Regions from separate parts of the Cytobacillus spongiae genome, predicted to be linked through region 3. Evidence: riboswitches for the same ligand, from Rfam matches in the RefSeq annotation. Region 3 holds a riboswitch; each other region holds the start of a gene.
What was found. Region 3 has a riboswitch for lysine ahead of lysA (diaminopimelate decarboxylase). Riboswitches for the same ligand answer to the same signal wherever they lie in the genome.
Positions count from the first base shown of each region.

Region 1 (7,430 bases), 1.1 Mb from region 3:
TAGATAGGTCATCATAAGGTGGATGAAGACCGAAATAGCTAGAAAAATAGTCTAGAAAGGTCATCATAAGATCGATGAAGTCCCAAATAGCTAGAAAAGTAGTAAGAAAAGGTCATCATAAGGTCGATGAAGACCGAAATAGCTAGAAAAATAGTCTAGAAAGGTCATCATAAGGTCGATGAAGACCCAAAGGGCGAGAAAATTAGCCAGGAAAGGTCATCATAAGGTGGATGAAGACCAAAGAACCAATAGAACAAGCAGTAGTGAAGCACCCAGTACTCTTCATCACCTACCATCCATTTTCTGTAATAAAAAACACGCATTACCTTTCTTCTGCATATGGTGTAGTGTATGGGAGGAAAGGAGCGTGGAGAAATGATTGACTTATCACCAGTAGAAATAAATGGTCATACATTTTTAAGTGTTTCTGTCGCATTGCCGAAAACGAACTTATTGGTCGTTACAAATGATAAAGGTTATATTATGTGTGGTGCACTCGATGTTGCGCTATTAAATGAAAAGCTAAAAGATCGTAAAGTAATTGCTGGTCGAGCGGTAGGAGTCAAAACTATTGAGCAGCTTCTAGATGCACCGCTTGAATCGGTCACCTTTGAAGCAGAAGAGCTAGGAATTCATAAAGGCATGATTGGAAAAGATGCTCTATTGAAGATGATTTAACTCATAAAAAGCACCGTATAGGGTGCTTTTCTTATTTTAACCAGTTATCAAATATTGAATGGAGAACTGTGATCCTAAAACCGAACTTGTTACTTGGGGAATGCTTCACTGATGAAGACAAGAAGTGATAAAATAGTATAAGAATATTAATGGTAAAAAAAACCTTCACATAAAAGTTAGAAAATAGGTTCAAAAGTAGGTTGATACGATAACTGTAATAGGGTTATTTTAGTAATAAAGTAGAAATTTGTCGGAAAATATAAATTTTATCAGATGAGTTTGCGAATTTTCAAAGTGGGAGTTTTCTATGAGATTAGTAGCTACGGGATCGGTGCAGCAAGGAGAAATATTAGCAAAGGCGATTTACAATGAAAAGGGGCAGGTATTAGTAAACGAAGGGGTCATTCTTAAAGATACGGTATTGACGCGCTTAATCAGCTTAGGCATTTCATATATTTATATTCAAGATGGACAAACAGAAGATATTTCTTACCAGCATCCAATATCAGAGAAACTACGACAAGAAGCCATCCAAACGATTGAAACAACTTTTCAACAGGTTCAAAGTGCTAAAGCGTTGTCCCATTCGTTTGTAATTGAAAAAGCGGCAAAGCGACTCACAGAATTAATTAAAGCCATTCTATCAGAGATTAGGGGCAATGAGGATCTACTAACACTTCTGTCGGATGTTTATACATACGATAACTATATATTTACACATTCCTTAAATGTGACAATGTATACACTAGCCATTGGGATGGAATTGAACTTAAAACCAAAGGATCTTGAGAGGTTAGGTCTTGGAGCCGTTCTTCATGATGTAGGGAAGATGAAAATTCCTGAGGAAATATTACTGAAGCCAGGTCGATTAACTGAAGAAGAATTCACCGTTGTGAAGACCCATGCAGAGGAAGGCTTTGAAATTCTGCGGAAAGTTCAAACACTTCCTTTAATTATTGCACATTGTGCTTATCAGCATCATGAAAGATTAAATGGTACAGGCTATCCCAGAGGGCTAAAATGCAACGAAATCCATGAATATGGAAAAATCATTGCGGTTGCCGATGTGTTTGATGCAGTGACGTCAAACCGTGTGTATCGACAAGCCATGCTTCCTCATGAAGGATTAGAAATTTTATATTCTGGAGTAGGAACATTATTTGAACCGAAAGTGGTAGAAGCGTTCCGCAGAGCGGTTGCCATCTATCCAATCGGGATTACGGTAAAGCTGAGTGATGGAAAAAAGGGAGTCGTCAGCCGTCAAAATATAGGCTTAAGTGACCGACCGGTTGTTCGTATAATTGAAATAGGGGACGAGCCTGTTAAGCCTTTTGAATTTGATCTAAAATCGGAGTTATCTGTAGTGATAACGGACTGTGATACAACTTTTAAGAATGAATAATTAAATTTAATGCTAGTTCCCTTCTTTACAGCATACATATAGCTTGTAAAGGGGGGATTTGTCTTGCCAAAAATCGGTGGACGGCGACGAAAAGGCCCGCTACCTTTTCGATATGTTTTTTTAATCACCTTTGTCTTTTTTGCTTTTTCAACTGCTGCAGGTCTTTGGTTTATCAATAAAGGGTTAGAGCCAACGCTGATGAGTTATGCTGATTCCCAAACTCGGAAAATTGCTTCATTAGTTATTAATAAGGCCATTAACAAAAAAATTGCCAATGTAATGGATATAAATGATATTATTGAAACCGTTCCGTCACCAAATGGTGCGAATACGACCACAACGAAATTTAATACGGAAATAATTAACAGGGTGCAAGGGGAGATTGCAAGTCTTGTCCAAACCAATATTAAAGAAGCTGAGGCGGGAAATCTGTCTGCCTTAGAATCTGTTACCGATATTGAGATTGAGACAGATAAGTCGAATAGCGCTGAAGGAATTGTGTATTATGTCCCTCTCGGTCAAGCGACTGAAAATGCGCTTTTAGGAAACTTGGGTCCTCAGATTCCTGTTAGGTTCAATGCAATTGGAGATATTCTAGCTGATGTGAAAACAGAAATGAAAGAATACGGTATAAATAATGTGTATGTAAAAGTGTATATTCATCTTGAAGTAAATGTTCAGATCATCATTCCATTTGCTACAAAGGTGACGACCGTTAAACAGGACATACCTGTTGCAATGGGATTAATCCAGGGTGAGGTCCCGCAATTTTACAATGGTGGAGGAGATTCTGCTCCTTCCCTCGAATTGCCAGTAAACTAAAGGTTGAATATTTATTCGTAGTTTGCTATATTAAAAGAACAATAAAATAAATAACCTTATCATTCCGATGGGGTAGAGGAGCATGAATCAAGAGTATAGCGTGTGAGGATGACAACAGTGATCACGTTAGAAAGGGGTTTTTGCCGAAGTGAAATGCGATGTGTCAGCATGTGTTTCGCTGGGGTTACTTTTAATAAAAGTAACACTGTCATTATGAAGCGTTTTTACTTGCTTCATAATGGGGAGCTACAGATCGTGATGGAGAAACTATATTACTAAAAAGAGTAATGATGGATTTTTCTCTATCGTTACTCTTTTTTTATTTTGCTCTATCATAATCCATTTCTCCCCTCTATATAGTAGTAAAAAAGAGGAGGAAACCAAAATGGTAAACAGCATTTATTCATTATTACCACCTATTATTGCGATTTTAATGGTTATCTTAACGAGAAGAGTACTTCTATCGTTAGGAGTAGGGATTTTAACAGCTGCAATCTTGCTTGCTGAATTTAGTGTAACGAAAACATTCTCAATGATCTTTGATGCCGTGAAGGGGATTTTCATTTCCGATGGAGAGTTAAATACGTGGAATGTGTATATTATTCTATTTTTATTAGTATTAGGGATAATTACAGCCTTTATTTCAATCTCTGGAGGCAGTCGAGCGTTTGGTGAATGGGCAATGAAGCGTGTGAAAACGCGTGTAGGTGCTCAATTAGTAGGAGCGGTTCTCGGCGTTATTATTTTTATCGACGATTACTTCAATGCCCTTGCAGTTGGACAAATTTCGCGCCCGATTACAGATCGGCACAAAGTGTCGAGGGCGAAGCTAGCGTATTTAATTGATTCAACATCTGCACCTATATGTGTCGTTTCACCTGTTTCGAGCTGGGGCGCTTATATTATAGCGCTAATCGGTGCGATTCTTGTAGATCATCAAGTAAATGACTATAGTTCGTTTTCAGCTTTTATTCAAATGATTCCAATGAACTTATATGTATGGACGTCACTTGCAATGGTATTTATTATTATCTATCGAAATATCAATCTTGGTTCTATGAAAATTCATGAAGACCGCGCAGTTCAAGAAGGCTTAGTACTTGATCCTGAAAAGTCAGCCCCTGGTGAACTAAAGGATGATCTACCAACAAGTTCAACAGGATCAGTTGGTGATTTGATTTGGCCAATTGTTGCACTTGTCGTAGGTACAGTAGGGTCGATGATTTGGACTGGATTACAAGCAACAGAAGGATCTGCAACGATTCTGAAAATATTTGAAAACACAGATGTAGCAAAATCTCTTATCCTTGGTGGGGTGTTCGGTTTAATCGTTACACTTCTATTATTCTTCCGTCAAGCCTTCATGTTAAAAGGGGTTTCAGGGAATGTGTTTTTACAAGGTGTGCTAGAAGGGATTAAGTCAATGCTACCTGCTGTATATATACTGATTTTTGCATGGGCGATTGTCGACTTGATTGGTCGTCTAGAAACAGGTGAATATTTAGCAGGGATTGTTCAAGAGTCAAATATGAATCTTTCCTTCTTACCGGTAATTTTGTTTATAATTGCAGGGATTATGGCATTTTCGACCGGTACTTCTTGGGGCTCTTTCGGCATACTCTTACCGATTGCTGGAGATATTGCAGCAGCAACGGATATTACGATGCTTTTACCAGCGATGGCTGCTGTTTTAGCAGGTGCAGTATTTGGAGACCATTGCTCTCCGATTTCGGATACGACGATTTTATCTTCAACTGGAGCCGGCTGTAACCACATTGATCATGTGTTAACTCAGCTACCGTTTGCGATTATCTCGGCTGTTATTGCGGGGATTGGTTATGTTGTTCTTGGGTTTACCGGAAGCACGCTTCTCAGTTTAGCGACTGTAGCTATTTTCTTAGTTGCGTTTGCGTTTATTGGAGGGCGGAAGAAATTAGCTTAATTTGAAATTGTGGGGATATTATCTTTAGCAGGCTACTCATTAGGGTAGTCTTTTTTTTTTGATTATAGTGGGGGAAAAACAGGAGATTTCCGCTCCAGGTGCTTGCTTTCCGGGGGGCGTTCGGCGAGCCTCCTCTTCGCAAGCTCATGCGGGGTCTCGCCTGAAACGCAAATCCCCCAGGAGTCAAGCACCTTCCGCCCCAATCACCAATTTAGGCTTTCTATATTAGGAAGTCTATAATCTCACTGATGGTTAATGCAAATCTAGCTCCACCTATAGTTGTTTTTTATAGTGGGGGAAAAACAGGTGATTTCCGCTCCAGGTGCTTGCTTTCCGGGGGGCGTTCGGCGAGCCTCCTCTTCGCAAGTTCATGCGTGGTCTCGCCTGAAACGATATACTTGATGAAGCCGTTAACTGGTTCTAAAAGAACCTTCTGACGGCTTCTAATTACAGGTGCCTTCTGTTGAGAGGAGCTGAACCAGGTCTAAATACAAAAAAGACCCTCTTAGAAGGATCTTTTCATTGTATGAACAAACTTATAACGGTCCGCTCGGTAGGATGATTTCACGAGTTCAAAGGGAGTTCCATCTTGAAGGTAGGAGACCCTTTTGATGAATAGCACTGGAGCAGAACTTTCGATTTCCAGCAGCTTCATCTCGGTTTCTTTCGGAGTGGAGGCTTCGATCTCTTGTGAGGCCTCATTGATTATTAAGCCTAGGTGATGTTCAATATATTGGTACAGCGACTGGTTAATAATATCCTCTGTTAAGCCTTTAACGAGATTTGCAGGAAGAAAAGTGGTTTCAAGAGCCATAGGTAATTGATCAGCTAGACGGACACGCTTTATTTCATAGATAGGTGTGTTTTCGTTGAGGTTTAAAGCCTGGGCAACCTGCTTGTCGGCAGGGATAATTTCAAAGGAAATCAATTTGCTGCTAGGTTTCATTCCTCGTTCAAGCATATCTTCTGTAAAGCTCGTAAGACCTTGAAGCTTTTGTTCTACTTTTTTCTTATTCACAAATGTTCCTTTTCCTTTTTGCCGATAAAGTAGCCCTTCTGTAACTAAGTTATTGATCGCTTGTCTAACGGTCATTCGGCTAATTTGAAAGGTTTCTGCAAGCTCTCTCTCAGAGGGAATGGCTTCATCCACCTCTAAGCTCCCGTTCTCAATTTGAGCACGTAAATGCTCCTCTAGTTGAAAATAAATAGGAATAGGCGAATTTTTATCAATCATATAAATAGCTCCTTATTATCCTACAGGTCCACAAGCTGTAGGGCTTCTTCGTCTGCAATTATCGTAACATGTTTATGTGACTTGAGAGAAGAGGCAGGAAATTGTTCCGTCATTTCTCCGTGAAGTAATTCTTGAATAGCTTTGGCTTTAGATGCACCCGAAGCTAATAATAGAATTTCTTCGCTGTCTAAAATGGTTGAAATCCCCATTGTGATGGCATGGGTTGGAACGTTTTCAATGGAGGAGAAGAAGCGAGAATTGGCTTTTCGGGTACTTTCCGCCAGCTCCACCACATGTGTTCGACTGGAAAATGAAGTCCCGGGCTCATTGAAACCGATATGCCCATTGTTGCCGATCCCAAGTAACTGAAGCTGAACTCCACCTAATTTCTTAATTTGTTCTTCATAACGACTGCATTCCTTCTCCCAATTATGGCTGGTACCTGACGGGATATATGTTTGATCAGCAGGGATATCGATATGATTAAATAGCTGGGTCTTCATAAAATGAAAATAGCTTTGTTCAGAAGCTTCATCAAGTCCGATATATTCGTCTAAATTGACTGTACGTATATTTTGATATGTGGTTCCCTTTTCTTGAAAATCCTCGATCAGACGTAGGTATACACCTTTAGGAGTGCTCCCAGTAGCTAAGCCTAATGTAGCAGAGGGGTTCGCATGAACGGTTTGAATGATTGTAGTAGCAGCGATTTGGCTCATTTCTTCATAATTTTTTACTTTAATGATGTTCATCATTGTTGATTCACCTCTCGTTCATATGCTTTTACACCGCGACAAAATGTGTGTTTAACATGAAAATATTGATCAAGTACAACAATGTCCGCATCCTTGCCAATATCAATACTCCCTTTTCGGTCGAAGATATTTAGCTGTTTAGCTGGATTGCTGCTTGCAAGCTGAACTGCTTGTTGTAAACTTATCCCGGTAAAATCCATCATATTCAAAATGGAATCTCTCATCTTCAAAATACTTCCAGCAAGGGTTCCGTCTGCCAGTGTAGCCTTATCATCCTTAACTGTCACATTTTGTCCACCAAGATCATATTCACCGTTTTTTAAACACTTTGCTCTCATGGAATCTGTGATTAACAACATCCCATCCATTCCTTTTGCTTGAAGAGCTAGCTTGATCATTTCCGGTCGAACATGAATACCGTCAGCAATCATCTCTACTTTTAGCTCGTCTAACAGTAGGGCAGCCCCTGCTACACCTGGCTCTCGGTGATGTAGACCTCTCATTCCATTAAACAGATGGGTAACCTGTGAGGCACCTGCCTGAACGGCTTCTTCTACTTCATAGTAGGTGGCATCAGAGTGACCGATTGATGCGATA
Region 1 covers NZ_CP089997.1:3,471,612-3,479,041, reverse strand. The annotation lists gene LS684_RS17615 (YunC family protein) at 376-678, shown strand; gene LS684_RS17610 (HD-GYP domain-containing protein) at 986-2,080, shown strand; gene yunB (sporulation protein YunB) at 2,144-2,902, shown strand; lysine riboswitch at 2,968-3,159, shown strand; gene LS684_RS17600 (Na+/H+ antiporter NhaC family protein) at 3,288-4,844, shown strand; gene LS684_RS17595 (GntR family transcriptional regulator) at 5,350-6,078, opposite strand; gene nagB (glucosamine-6-phosphate deaminase) at 6,099-6,830, opposite strand; gene nagA (N-acetylglucosamine-6-phosphate deacetylase) at 6,830-7,430, opposite strand, start outside.
Region 1: it holds a riboswitch for lysine, as region 3 does, so the genes downstream of both, LS684_RS17600 (Na+/H+ antiporter NhaC family protein) here and lysA (diaminopimelate decarboxylase) in region 3, are expected to answer to the same signal.

Region 2 (7,430 bases), 1.5 Mb from region 3:
CATGGTGGAGAAGAAAGACCAAGGAGCAGTAGACCAAATCTATCTTGCATTTGACAATGCATTAGTTGCACTTGGAAATCCTGGTTTGTTCGGAATAGGTAGTCAAGAAAATGATCCGGAAAAGTTTACGGAAGATGTAAACTACATAATTAATGAGCTACAACCTCTCTTTCCGCTTCCTTCAGAAATAGATGACGAAGAAAGCCACTTAACAGAAGAGAATTTAGAGATTGGATTTGGCAGTGACGAAATCGGTTCATCTACCTTTTGGTTATGGTTTACGATTGGTTTAGTTGCGCTGCTAGCCTTATTAATTGTCATTAACAAACTAAAGAAAAATAAGCAATAGGTAGGACATCGGCTAAGGGGGATGCTGTATATGGATTTTCAAGCATTTTTAATCACATTACGGGAGGCATTAGAAGCCATTTTAATCGTCGGCTTAATCCTGTCATATTTAACTCGATTAAATGCAGATAAATATAAGAAATGGGTATATGTAGGAGTTATATTAGCGCTTGCAACGAGCTTTGTCGTAGCGCTTATATTCCAAGTTATATTTACCGGCTTTGCTTCATTTGGTTCTGAGGTTTACTTAAAGACAGGAATCATGTTTGCTTCCGTTTTTCTCCTTACTCATATGGTGTTATGGATGAAGAAGCAATCTAAAGATATAAATGGAGACATGCAAAAGAAAATTAACGCAGCCATTACAGCTGGTAGCATTTCTGCTATGATTTTACATTCTTACTTAATAGTTGTACGAGAAGGTGTTGAGACAGTCTTTTTCTTTGCAGCGATTAGTAGTGGAGATGTAACGAAGGTGTTTCAAAGCTTCGGAGCACTTAGCGGGCTATTGCTGGCATTAGTCATTGGATACTTGTTCTTTACGGGTACAATGAAAATTTCCTTGAAAGCCTTCTTTAATGTTACGGGAATATTGATTATGTTTATTGCTGCTGGATTACTAGTTCAAGGAATCGGAGTTCTCCAGGATCTTGGTAAGCTTGGATCGTTATACACGACTGCTGAAGGAAAGCCCGCAGAAGTGTACAACATTGTTCATATTATGCCAGAACATTATCAGGATGAAGCACACTACCAACGTGATACTGGCAATGATGTGATGATCAGTGGACAAATTGGCTTGTTTATGGCAGCAATGTTCGGATACAGTCATAATCCTTCTATGGAACAAATATTGGCCTATATCGGATATTTTGCTCTTGTATTTATATGGATGAGACTCATTCAGTCCGGAAAGATCTTTAGACAAAAAGAAGATAAACTTCCAGCGTTTTCAAAAAAAACGCCTGTAAATAATTAATATAAAAGAAAAGACTCGCGAAAATGCGAGTCTTTTCTTTTGCATGGGAAGCGGAATTGATAGAATAGAAATACGTACCATATTGAATGAAAACATGAGGCTTTTTTATGAACAATAACACATTTAATTTTCGAAAATATGTGCCTGTCTTTAGTATCATGCTAGCCATATTTCTCATTTATAGCCGTTTTTCGAGCTTATATCCTTTTGCAGCCACTTGGGATCAAGTGGATTTTGTTTTAGCAGTTAGGGATTTTGATGTGCTAAATATGCAGCCACATTTCCCAGGTTATCCATTCTTTATTCTTGGTGGCAGAATGATAGGGGCAGGATTATATGACGGACCAAAGGCACTTTCTTTCTTCAATCAGCTATTGATCTTATCAAGTTGTATTCCGATTTTCCTACTTGCAAGAAAATGGTTGTCACCCTTAAGTAGTTTAATGACCGTTTTCGTTGTTCAATCGCTGAGCTACCCAGCTGTTATAGGGTTGCAGCCGATGTCAGAGGGTGCTGCTGTAGCAATTGTCTTCTGGTATTTATGGAGCATTAATCTTGCAATAGAAAAGCAGAGGTTAATTTTTGATATACTACCATTAGTGTTCTTTAGCTTCTTACTTGGGATTCGTCTATCCTACATTTCCTATGGTGTAGGTTTGTTGTATCTTCTTTATCGGATTTGGAAGCGAAATGAACCATATCGGAGGATTCAGCTATTTATTCTTGTTCTGTTTGCAGCCCTATTGCAGTTTTTGTGGATTGGAGCTATTGCAGTAAATGTTGGGGGCTTTTCAACATTATGGAGCATAGCATTTGGATTTTCTGAAGGTCATTTTTCTGATTGGGGAGGAACGGCAGAAGCAGAAGGGTTTATTTTACGTATAGGAAAGCTTATCTTCTTCAATATCATTTGGGTTGGGATTCTGTCTGAAAGCATATGGCTATTGATAGCTTTTCTTGGTTTAATTGCTTCTATTTGCTGGAAGAGTTCTGAGAAGCTAGAATCACTTAGCTTTTATCGATTTTTAGTGGTTTGTACAGGTTGTTATTTTATATGGGCACTTTTTGCTCAGAATATCGATAAGCCACGACATATCCTGCCGATTGCCTTATGGGTCATTTTTTTACTAGTTATAAAGGCATTGCAAAAAAAGAGCAGAGTAATTTCCTTGATGGTTATCGTCTGGATTGTTGGTCATACATTCATTGGTTATCATCTACAAAAGCTACAGGCAAGTGAGCAGCCTGCTGTTTATCAGCTTGCAGAATACGTATCAAGTTTAGAGAAGGATTGGGTTTTATTTACTTGGGAAGAAACACGCTCTCTTTCATATTTGAATGTACCAATAAAACATAAACGGGTTTTTGATTATCAGCTGTTTCTAAGTGACATTCTTCTGAACAAAAATCAAAGAATTTTAATTACCAATCATGTTTTGGAAGGGTTCAAACAACAGGGAATAAAAATTGAAGGAAAAGTGAAAGAACTCCAAACCTTTTCTTCTAACCCGCTTTTTGACCCAATTTATTCAAACATTGTTTTATATGAATGGGTGGAATGAAATGAACGATAATATACGAAATAAATTAACACTACTGCCAGATCAGCCTGGCTGTTATTTAATGAAGGATCGCCAAGGTACGGTCATCTATGTTGGAAAAGCGAAAATATTAAAGAATCGTGTACGTTCTTATTTCACAGGATCACATGATGGGAAAACGCAACGATTAGTTAGTGAAATTGAGGATTTTGAATATATCATGACCTCATCAGATATTGAGGCTCTTATATTAGAGATGAATTTAATCAAGAAATATGACCCTAAATATAATGTCATGCTAAAGGACGACAAAAGCTATCCTTTTATTAAATTAACAGCGGAACGTCACCCTCGGTTAATTACTACGCGTAAAGTAAAAAGGGATAAAGGGAAATATTTTGGTCCATACCCAAATGTTCAAGCTGCAAATGAAACGAAGAAACTGCTTGATCGTATATATCCCCTTCGAAAATGCTCAACTCTGCCCGATCGAGTTTGTTTATATTATCATCTGGGACAGTGTCTCGCTCCTTGTATTCAAGAGGTTTCTGATGCCCAATATAAAGAACTTACAGACGAGATTACCAGATTTTTAAACGGTGGCTATAAAGAAATCAAAAACGATCTGACGGGAAAAATGATGTCAGCTGCAGAACAGCTAGACTTTGAAAGAGCGAAGGAATATAGAGACCAAATTGCTCATATCGAAGCGACGATGGAAAAGCAAAAAATGAATATGGCTGATTTCATTGATCGAGATGTTTTTGGGTATTCGGTTGATAAAGGGTGGATGTGTGTCCAAGTATTCTTTGTTCGACAAGGTAAGCTAATTGAACGAGAAGTGTCTATGTTTCCCATCTATCAGGAACCTGAAGAAGAAATTCTAACGTTTTTAGGACAGTTTTATACAAAAGCGAATCATTTTAAGCCAAAAGAAATTTTGGCTCCAGATTCTATTGATACAGACTTAGCTGAAGAGCTGCTGCAAGTGAAGGTGTTAAAGCCTCAGCGAGGACAAAAAAAAGAGCTTGTAAAGCTGGCTTACAAAAATGCAAAAGTGGCACTTCAAGAAAAATTTTCACTTATTGAGCGAGACGAAGACCGAACAATTAAAGCAGTGGAGCAGCTTGGTAGTCAACTAGGAATATACACCCCCCATCGGATTGAAGCTTTTGATAACTCTAATATCCAAGGAACTAATCCAGTTTCTGCTATGGTTGTATTTATTGATGGTAAGGCAAATAAGAAGGAATACCGAAAATATAAAATTAAATCTGTTCAAGGACCTGATGATTATGAATCGATGAGAGAGGTTGTTCGAAGAAGGTATACCAGAGTGCTCAAGGAAGAGTTAGCACTTCCAGATTTAATCATTATCGATGGTGGAAAGGGACATGTGGAAGCTGTTAGAGATGTGATTGAGAATGAGCTTGGGTTAAATATTCCTATTTCAGGACTTGTCAAAGATGATAAGCATCGCACTTCACAACTATTGTTTGGCGATCCACTACAAATTGTGTCACTCGGAAGGAATAGCCAAGAGTTTTATTTATTACAGCGAATTCAGGATGAAGTGCATCGCTTTGCTATCACATTCCATCGTCAACTTAGAGGAAAAAATGCCTTTCAATCTGTTCTAGATGATATCGAAGGAATTGGAGAGAAACGAAAGAAGCTGTTATTAAAATCATTTGGTTCAATTAAAAAAATGAAGGAAGCAAGCTTAACTGATTTTACAGGGTTAGGAATCCCTATGAGAGCAGCTGAAGAGCTTATGAGAAAATTGCAACAATAGCATTGTCATGGTTATTGTGCTGTGCTATAATTGGTTCAACTTTTAAATGAATATCACTTTAGAGTGTTAAAGTGAAGGTAGAGGTGCAAGCTTCAAAAGTAGAAGTATCGAGAACAATGAGGTTCGAAGACATACTTTGAAAGGGGAGATTGCCGAAGTGAAAGAAGACTCATTATCTTCTTTTGCTGGTTCTGCATTGAATAAATGTAGAATTGTCAAGACTGACCGTCTTGGAGAGCTATCTCACTGTTTTACGTATCCGTACCTATTTTACGTAATGACAGTTAAGCAATGAGATAGCAGTTGGATCTCATTGCTTTTTTTTATGACTCAAATAGGAAGATAGCTTACCTGATAATGGGTAAGCTTTGATTTGAGTCACTTATTAGAGATACATATGGCGGTCAAATTAACCAAGAGATTGATGTATTTGAGATTCAAAGCAATTGAAAAAGGTGGGGAAAACAATGGGGTTAATTGTACAAAAGTTTGGCGGTACATCTGTTGGGAGTGTAGAAAGAATCTTACATGTGGCAGATCGAGTGATTGAAGAGAAGAACAATGGAAATGGTGTAGTGGTTGTCGTTTCAGCTATGGGGAAAACAACTGATGAACTTGTAGCGTTAGCGAAAGAGATGTCAGCACAACCGAGTAAGCGGGAAATGGATATGCTACTAACAACAGGTGAACAAGTAACGATTTCATTATTATCGATGGCATTGATTGAAAAAGGGTATGAGGCCATTTCATTCACAGGGTGGCAAGCAGGAATTCAAACGGAATCTATTCATGGGAATGCACGTATTTTAAACATAGAGACAGATCGTATTCAGCAACAGCTAAATGAAGGAAGAATCGTTGTAGTTGCAGGCTTTCAAGGGAGTACAGAAGAAGGAGCTATTTCTACATTAGGAAGAGGTGGTTCAGATACTACTGCTGTTGCACTAGCTGCGGCATTAAAAGCAGACAAATGTGATATTTATACAGATGTCACAGGTGTCTATACAACAGATCCACGTTATGTAAAAGAAGCTCGAAAGTTATTATCTGTTTCATATGATGAAATGCTAGAGCTCGCTAATTTAGGAGCGGGGGTATTACATCCACGAGCAGTAGAATTTGCCAAAAATTATCAAGTCCCGTTAGAAGTACGATCAAGTATACAGAGAGAAGAAGGAACTAGGATTGAGGAGGAAGTGTCAATGGAACAAAATTTAGTCGTTCGTGGGGTAGCATTTGAAAATGAGATTACGAGAGTGTCGGTACTTGGGCTCCCAAATTCTTTAACAGGGCTGTCTACGATTTTTACAACATTAGCGAAGAATCATATTAATGTGGATATCATCATTCAGAGTATGACTCAAGAGCATACAACGAATGTTTCTTTTTCAATTAAAAGTGGAGATTTAACCGATACGATGAAAGTTTTAGAAGATAATAAACAATTGTTAAATTATCAAGGGGTTGAAGCAGAAAGTGGATTGGCGAAGGTGTCCATTGTTGGGTCAGGGATGATTTCAAATCCAGGTGTGGCCGCAGAAATGTTTGATGTGCTGGCAAAAAATCAAATCCAAGTCAAAATGGTCAGTACATCTGAAATTAAAGTATCAACAGTGGTTGAAGAAGCAAAGATGGTTCAAGCGGTGGAGACACTTCATGAGGCGTTTGAATTAGCAGGGACTACGATAAAGCTCTAAACAATTCAAAAATAAATAATCAAAAGCTTTCTAAAGGAAAAAGTTCTTTAAGAAAGCTTTTGATTGATTGAGGCTTATTTGTCTGTAGTTACATCCTTTTTATCCCATTTGATCGTAAACATAATTTTGCCACCGCGTTTTCGAGGGTGTTCATACGCTTCAGAGATGACCCCATTCATTTGCTCCATTTGTTGTGCTAAAAATCCAGCTTCAAGCTGAAAACTACATTCGTTATTTGTTTTAAGTCTCTCTGTAATAATCCGACTGGTTAATTCAAGATCAAGCTCATTTTTCGCTTCCTTTTTGATAACAAGCGTACCCCATCCAGCTGATTGGAAGAAGGAGAAGATTTCTTCCATTGATTGAAGTGGGTATTTTCGAGCTATTCTTTTGCCAGCCCAATATAAAATTTCTGAAGTTTCTTTCCCTAATAGTTCTGGAATTAGAACCTCACGAAGTAATTCATATCCGAAAACAGGTACATGATGGGATTCATCTGTTATCGTTTGTTTCTCTGTTGAAATATCACTCAATTGTCTCCCCTCTTTCTATGATTCTATTATATACAATTTAAGCAAAAATTAATCCTCGTTTCGTTAAATAACATACATAATATCTCTTTGTAAAAAATGTTATTTTGATATATTTGTATGAATGGAAGTAAGAGGACATTGTACAAAGATGATATTCCGAAAAACAAATGACAATATATTTTAAAAATTTTTTCTATATAGTAGATTTTATGTATACGTTTTCTTGACGCTCTTATGTGTTGGGAGTAAAATGAACATGTCACATAATTGTAAGAAAATGATATAACATTTTCTAACTTATTTAATTGGTTAATCCATCCTTTTATAGGATTTCATCTTATTAGGATTAGCTAAAGTTGCTTTCATTATTTAGGGGGGGAAATTCATGGCAAGTAATCGAGAGTTTTTTAATCGCAGATTGCATTCGTTGCTAGGGGTAATACCGGTTGGGTTGTTCCTTGTGCAGCACCTTGTAGTGAATCATTTTGCTACAGGAGGAGAAGAGTCTTTCAACAAAGCTGCTCATTTTATGGAGAG
Region 2 covers NZ_CP089997.1:3,112,807-3,120,236, reverse strand. The annotation lists gene LS684_RS15790 (hypothetical protein) at 1-349, shown strand, start outside; gene LS684_RS15785 (FTR1 family iron permease) at 380-1,327, shown strand; gene LS684_RS15780 (nucleoporin-interacting protein) at 1,435-2,889, shown strand; gene uvrC (excinuclease ABC subunit UvrC) at 2,891-4,663, shown strand; lysine riboswitch at 4,734-4,912, shown strand; gene LS684_RS15765 (aspartate kinase) at 5,131-6,360, shown strand; gene LS684_RS15760 (YslB family protein) at 6,435-6,893, opposite strand; gene LS684_RS15755 (succinate dehydrogenase cytochrome b558 subunit) at 7,279-7,430, shown strand, end outside.
Region 2: it holds a riboswitch for lysine, as region 3 does, so the genes downstream of both, LS684_RS15765 (aspartate kinase) here and lysA (diaminopimelate decarboxylase) in region 3, are expected to answer to the same signal.

Region 3 (7,430 bases):
GTAGGGGAATAAATTTTCACCCCAAAAATCATAATTACAGCTGAAACAACTGTCGTAATAAGAGACACAATTAGCATCGTTCGAATAATTCGTTTAAATTGCCCTTTTGATTCGAGGTTAGCTATTGCTGATGAAATAGAAAAGAATACGAGCGGAACAACTATGGTAAATAACAGGTTTAAAAAGATATCTCCCAGCGGTTTAAATACTTGCGCTCTCTCTCCCATCGTTAGCCCAAGAATCGAACCAATAACAATAGATAATAGCAGTGTAATGGCTAAGCCATAGGTTTTCATTATGTGTCTCATTTCTTCTGTCTCCTTTAAATCTAACAAGATCTAATGTCTTCTTGATGTTCGATGATTATCGGTCACGTCTTACCAAATCAGCATAAGTTTCACGCTCAATGACGACACGTGATTCCCCATTCTTTACAAAAACAACGGCAGGTCTAGGGATACGATTATAATTATTAGCCATTGAATACCCATAGGCACCTGTGCTAAATACAGCGAGAATATCCCCGAAGTTAGTCGGCGGCAGCTTTAAATCCCAGATCAGCATGTCTCCTGATTCACAGCATTTACCTGCAATGCTTACAAGCTCCGTGCACTCTTCATTAGGTCGGTTAGCCAGTATCGCATGGTATTTCGCTTGATATAGAGCTGGGCGAATATTATCAGTCATTCCTCCATCAATCGCTACATACGTACGAATATCAGGTATGATTTTTTTTGAACCGACCTTATACAACGTCGTACCTGCCTCTGCAACAATGCTTCTTCCAGGCTCAATCCACACTTCAGGAAGCGGATATTGATGCTCAGTAAACAAAGACTTCACACTTTCAGCAATGGCTTTTACATATGTAGCAATTGGAAGTGGCTGATCTTCCTCTGTATAGCGAACACCAAAGCCTCCGCCGATATTGAATACAGGTAGAATAACGCCATATTGAGCACGCATGTCTTGCAAGAAGTCAGCTAGCACCAGAATCGCCTTTTCAAACCCATCGAGCTCGAAAATCTGTGAGCCAATATGTGAGTGAATTCCAAGAACCGTATAGAATGGTTTTCTTAGCGCGATTTGGATTGCCTGTGCCGCCTGTCCATTCGTAATACCAAAGCCAAACTTCGAGTCATCCTGACCAGTCATAATATAATCATGGGTATGAGCTTCCACCCCAGGTGTCACTCTTAATAAAATATTGACCCGTTGCTCACGCTGCTTCGCTAGATCATGAAGCAGTTCCAACTCTAGAAAATTATCGACTACAAAGCAGCCAATCTCAGCATCAAGTGCCATGGAAAGCTCATCTTCAGATTTGTTATTCCCATGAAAATGGATTCGTTCTGCTGGGAACCCTGCTTCAAGAGCCGTGTATAACTCTCCTCCTGAAACCACATCCAATGATAAGTTCTCTTGATCAGCTAATCTCACCATTTCTTTACATAAGAATGCCTTGCTAGCATAGGCGACCTGAAAGCTCAAACCACTTTCGATAAAGGCATTTCTGAACGCCCTCGCTTTATCACGAATCATTGTTTCATCATAAACCATAAGTGGCGTTCCGTAAGCTTCCACTAAATCAGTTGTACTTTTCCCGGCTATTTCTAAATGGCCTTTTACATTCGTATCCACTCTGTACATATCTTCATTCTCCTTTTCCACACGTCTCTGAAAAACACAAAAACCCGTATGAAGCGATGCTCATACGGTAGGTCAACAAAAATAAATGGATAATCTATTCATGAAGATTATGTATCAACATCTCTTCAATAGTTCTCCACAATGTTCATTGTGACAGTCTAGCACTTATTCAGTACTAGCCCAACAAGCAATAGAATGGCTATTGGTTGTTTCGGCGATCTGCCTTTCTCTTCTTTTCACAGAATCCATTATTCTCCAAGAAGATACTTCTCATACTCGCGCCTCTATTATCAGAGAGTGTAATATTCGTTTGTTTTGCATTACTATACCATCAATTCAAAATTTTTGTCAAATCAAGATTCAAACGTTACATCCACCTGAAGGATTTCTGAACGGCTCCCAATTCGAAGTGGCGGCCCCCAGAAACCAAAGCCTGATGAAACGAATGCATGCAGTTGTTCTTTCTGCAAATAGCCCCAATCAAGCTCAAAAATTCGCTTCGTAATTAAATGATTAGGAGCCATTTGTCCACGATGGGTGTGTCCTGAAAAAGAAAGATCCACACGCGCTTCATACGCCTGCTGAATTTCTGCCGGCTGATGGTCCATGGATATGATGGGATAGCTCGGATCTAATGAAGAAGTCAATGCATGATAGGACATTCTCCCTCGGTCCGTCTTGTCTTTTCTCCCCACGAGATAAAAACGATCATCGATTAAGACACTTTCATCAAGCAAAATGCGGATACCAATTCGCCTCATTTCTTCTACAAACTCCTCCACCTGACCCCCATAATATTCGTGATTGCCGAGCACCCCAAACACTCCTAAAGGGGCATGAAGCTCCTGTAATATATCGCCCATCTTCTTTTCTTGAAAAGGAGTAAGTTCATCGTCAATAATATCCCCAGCGAGCAAAATCACATCTGGCTTGGTTTCATTTACTTCCTTTACTAGCCTTTTCGCATGAGCAATCCCTGAAAGACGACCAAAATGCATATCAGATGCCATCGTAATCCGAAGTGTTTCCTTTCCATCCATCCGTTTGGGAACATCAATTTGATACTCTCTTACAGTTGGACTATACGCATTATACATTCCATAAGCAAAGAGAAGGAGCAGAACGAAGACAGTCGCACTACCAATCCAAAACGTCGATTCAGATGCAGAGATTCCTGTAGCACGACAACTGAAATAGATCAAATTGGCAACCGGAAAAAGAACAAGCGCATATTGAAAAAAGCCAAGCATAAACGAGCCAACGATTCGAAAAAATGCAAAATGTCGAGTCAAACGATCCAGAAAATAAGAATAACAAAGCAGGAAAAATACAAACCAATAGACTCCTGCTAAATCCACAGCTAGAAAACTAGTTAAATAAGCCTTAATATTTAACCCGATATAAAAAAGAAAGCCATTAAATACGAGCATAACCAATACAATTCTGGCGAAAATCGAAAATTGTTTCATAAGAAGTTTCCTTCCTCCATTATAATAAACCCATTTTACTTTAGAAGAAAACATCTTATCAAATTTGAAGTATTGGGAGGCGGATTGAGAAAAGAAACACCACTTCAATTGTGATTTTTTCGGAAAAGACCGTAACTTTAGTAGTGATTTCAACTGGGGAAAACCTCATTTTGAGCGAAAATCCACATCGACCGAGCGAAAACGTGTCGAACGCGAGCGATTTCTTGTCGAATGCGAGCGATATTCTCAAAAAGTGAGCGATTTCCCCCCCGGTGTGAGCGAACGCTCAAAAAAGGAGCGTTCGCTCACAAGTTGGTCACGTGCAAACTCTGGATTCGAGAACCACCTCTCAGCCTCAAACAACAAATCTACAATAGTATGATTCTTTCGGAAAAAACCGTAACTTTAGTAGTGATTTTAACTGGGGAAAACCTCATTTTGAGCGAAAATCCACATCGACCGAGCGAAAACGTGTCGAACGCGAGCGATATTCTCAAAAAGTGAGCGATTTCCGCCCGGGTGCGAGCGAACGCTCAAAAAAGGAGCGTTCGCTCACAAGTTGGTCACGTGCAAACTCTGGATTCGAGAACCACCTCTCAGCCTCAAACAACAAATCTACAAAAGTATGATTCTTTCGGAAAAACCGTAACTTTAGTAGTGATTTCAACTGGGGAAAACCTCATTTTGAGCGAAAATCCACATCGACCGAGCGAAAACGTGTCGAACGCGAGCGATTTCTTGTCGAATGCGAGCGATATTCTCAAAAAGTGAGCGATTTCCGCCCCGGTGTGAGCGAACGCTCAAAAAAGGAGCGTTCGCTCACAAGTTGGTCACGTGCAAACTCTGGATTCGAGAACCACCTCTCAGCCTCAAACAACAAATCTACAATAGTATGATTCTTTCGGAAAAAACCGTAACTTTAGTAGTGATTTCAACTGGGGAAAACCTCATTTTGAGCGAAAATCCACATCGACCGAGCGAAAACGTGTCGAATGCGAGCGATTTCGTGTCGAACGCGAGCGATATTCTCAAAAAGTGAGCGATTTCCGCCCGGGTGCGAGCGAACGCTCAAAAAAGGAGCGTTCGCTCACAAGCTACGCACATAAAAAATTCAACCACATAAATGCACTCAACAAATCAAAAAGCTTGATTCTAGCATCAAACTAGAACTAGGCAAATCACACTTTTCCCCTCACTAAACCTCTAATCTTACTTTATCCAAGCTCATCGCAAAAACATCTTCCCCGCACATGCTTCAGCCACTAGCTTTGGGTTCTCGCTTTTACTTATAGCTGAGATTAGTGCGACTCCGTCTGCTCCGGCCTCAATAATTGCTGTAATGCGCTCACTTGTTATTCCGCCAATCCCAACGAGGGGAAGGGAAATGCCCGCTGCTCGAATTTCTTGTATGACGATCGGTCCACGAACTTCTTCAATATCTGCTTTTGTTACTGTATGATACATCGGACCAACTCCGATATAATCGGCTCCTTGAGCGACAGCCGCTTTTGCTTCCTCCACACTGTGTGTAGAGATTCCGAGGATTTTATCACCAATATTCTTCCGTACCTCTTCTGGGTTTCCATCGTCTTGGCCGATATGCACCCCGTCAGCATCGAGTTCAATAGCAAGCTCCACATCATCATTGACGATAAAAGGAACGCCATGCTGCTTACAAATGACTTGCAGCTGCCTAGCCAACTGCTTTCGTTCAGCACCCTTTTTAGCATGCTCTCCTTTTTCTCGAAATTGAAAAAGTGTCACGCCTCCTTCGATCGCAGCCTTTAATACATGCGCTGGCTCATCAAAAGAATTTTGACTTCCCATGACTAAATAAAGCTGCAACTGCTCTCTTTTGATCCTCATTTCGTTTGTAAGGCTCCTCTTCTTTTATAAGCCCAATGATTTGTTGGGCCATGTCCAGCTCCAATATGCAAATCATCCTCAATTGCTGCTTGAATAAATTCCTTTGCAACCCCGATTGACTTATGTACCGATTGTCCCTTCGCAAGCTCGGCCGTAATCGCAGCAGAATAAGTACAGCCTGTACCATGAGTATTAACAGTGTTTACTTTCTGACTGGTAAACTCAACAAACTGTCCTCCATCGAACAGCAGATCTATCATCTGCTCCCCTTCCCGCGCGTGTCCTCCCTTAATTAACACATAGGATGCGCCTAACCCGTGAAGAATTTTTGCTGCCTCTTTTCGATTCTCCATCGTCTCAATCTTTACTCCTGACAGCACTTCAGCCTCAGGAATATTCGGTGTCACCACGGTCGCTAGTGGCAATAAATGCTCCTTCAATGCTGCAATGGCTTCTTGTTGTAAAAGTGAAGCTCCCCCTTTGGCAATCATCACCGGATCAACAACAACATTTTGCCAATGGCATTCAGCAATATGATTCGCAACCGCAACGATGATTTCAGAGCTAAATAGCATACCTGTTTTTAGGGCATCTGGCTTTAAGTCCGCATCAATCGAACGCATCTGTTCAATAATGGCAGGTGCTTCCATCGGATAGACGCCTTGAACACCCAATGTATTTTGTGCTGTAACAGCTGTTAGTGCGGACATTCCGTATACTTCAAGCTCCTGAAATGTCTTTAAATCGGCTTGAATGCCAGCGCCACCGCCACTATCAGATCCTGCAATTGTTAATGCTTTTCGAACAGTCACTTTGTAACCTCCCATCACTTATGCAAAAAGCTTATGATAAAGGCTCTTCGCTTCTGAAATATCCTTCGTTCCATGGACAAGAACCCGTCCATCTCTAAACACGACAACCCGGTGTTCATCCTTTGTAAAGGAAAGAAGGAAAGGGTTTCGTTCTGTTTTCCCGCCTTGGGCCAACAGCATTTGTTCTAATTGCTGTAGGTCTCTTTCTACTTGTACTGCCGGCCTAATTTGAACAGTATTTCGACCACACAGTACTGCTGTTTTCATATGATTTTCTTTATCTAAAAATGGATAAAACCGACTATTCCCACATGATGGGCAATCGCTATTATGAATTTTCGCTACATTTAGGTTTGAGAACTGATTTTCCCAAAGGTCGAAGGACACAAGGGTACCACGTAGGTCTCCCTCTGCTTCTGTTAGTATCTTTAACGCCTCTGTTGTCTGATGTGCGACAACCATTCCAACAGCTGGTCCAATAATCCCGGCTGTGTCGCAGGTCATTCCGCCAAGAGGGACCTCCTCTAGTAAACAATTCAAGCACGGCGTTTTTCCTGGAATAATGGTATAACTAATTCCGTAACTCCCGACACAAGCCCCATAGATCCATGGAATCCCCCACTTTTGAGACGCATCATTTATTAATAAACGAATATCGAAATTATCTGTTGCATCTATTATAAGATCTACACCCTCAACAAGCTGCTCGATTTCCTCAACTGACACATCACTGACATGAGCAATCACTTCCACATCTCCGTTAATTTCAGCTAAACGTCTTTCCGCAGCCACTGCTTTTGGAATTCGGTGTTTCGCATCTCTTTCCACATATAATTGCTGGCGCTGTAAATTGCTCCACTCCACATAATCACGGTCAGCAATCGTTAGCTTACCTACTCCTGCTCGCACTAGCATTTCCGCATTCCCGGTTCCTAGTGCTCCCGCTCCAATTAACAGTACATGCTTGTTAGCGAGCTTCCTTTGGCCAGCTTCTCCAATTTTCGAAAAAAGTTGTTGCCGAGAATAACGGTCCTCCATTTATCTTCGCTTCCTTTCTCATCAGCCTCCACCTACAAAGTGGACAAACTCAAACTGATCTCCATCTGCAAGTAATGTTTGTGAATAATGCTTTTTCAAGACAATTTCTCCATTTCTTTCGACAATGACCACTTTCGGATTCAGGTTAAAGAAAGTTAACAATTGTTCCACTGAATGAAGTTCTGTTGATAGCTCATGCGTTTTCCCATTTACAATAACGTTCATGCGATTCGCTCCTTTCGGTTATTTCTTTTTATTTCATCGTAAATCCACCATCAACAACAACCGTTTGCCCTGTTACAAATGAGGACAATCCACTGGCAAAATAAAGAATCGTTCCGGTAATATCATGTGGAGTCGCAATGCGCCCAAGTGGAGTGGACTGAATAATGTTCTCTTTAACTTCTTCCTTTGTCAGGCGGCTTGCATCAGTTGGATATACAAGCCCTGGTGCTACACAATTAACTGTGATACCAAATGCACCGAGATCTGCTGCTAGATTTTGAGAATAGGTCAATAAGGCTCCCTTGGCTGTTGTGTAATCATGATATGGCACCACTGGACGATAGATTAGGTTGCTTACAATGTTAATAAT
Region 3 covers NZ_CP089997.1:520,730-528,159, reverse strand. The annotation lists gene LS684_RS02790 (dicarboxylate/amino acid:cation symporter) at 1-296, opposite strand, end outside; gene lysA (diaminopimelate decarboxylase) at 364-1,650, opposite strand; lysine riboswitch at 1,772-1,945, opposite strand; gene LS684_RS02780 (metallophosphoesterase) at 2,004-3,119, opposite strand; gene thiE (thiamine phosphate synthase) at 4,344-4,985, opposite strand; gene thiD (bifunctional hydroxymethylpyrimidine kinase/phosphomethylpyrimidine kinase) at 4,982-5,812, opposite strand; gene LS684_RS02765 (thiazole biosynthesis adenylyltransferase ThiF) at 5,816-6,835, opposite strand; gene thiS (sulfur carrier protein ThiS) at 6,857-7,060, opposite strand; gene LS684_RS02755 (3-oxoacyl-ACP reductase) at 7,089-7,430, opposite strand, start outside.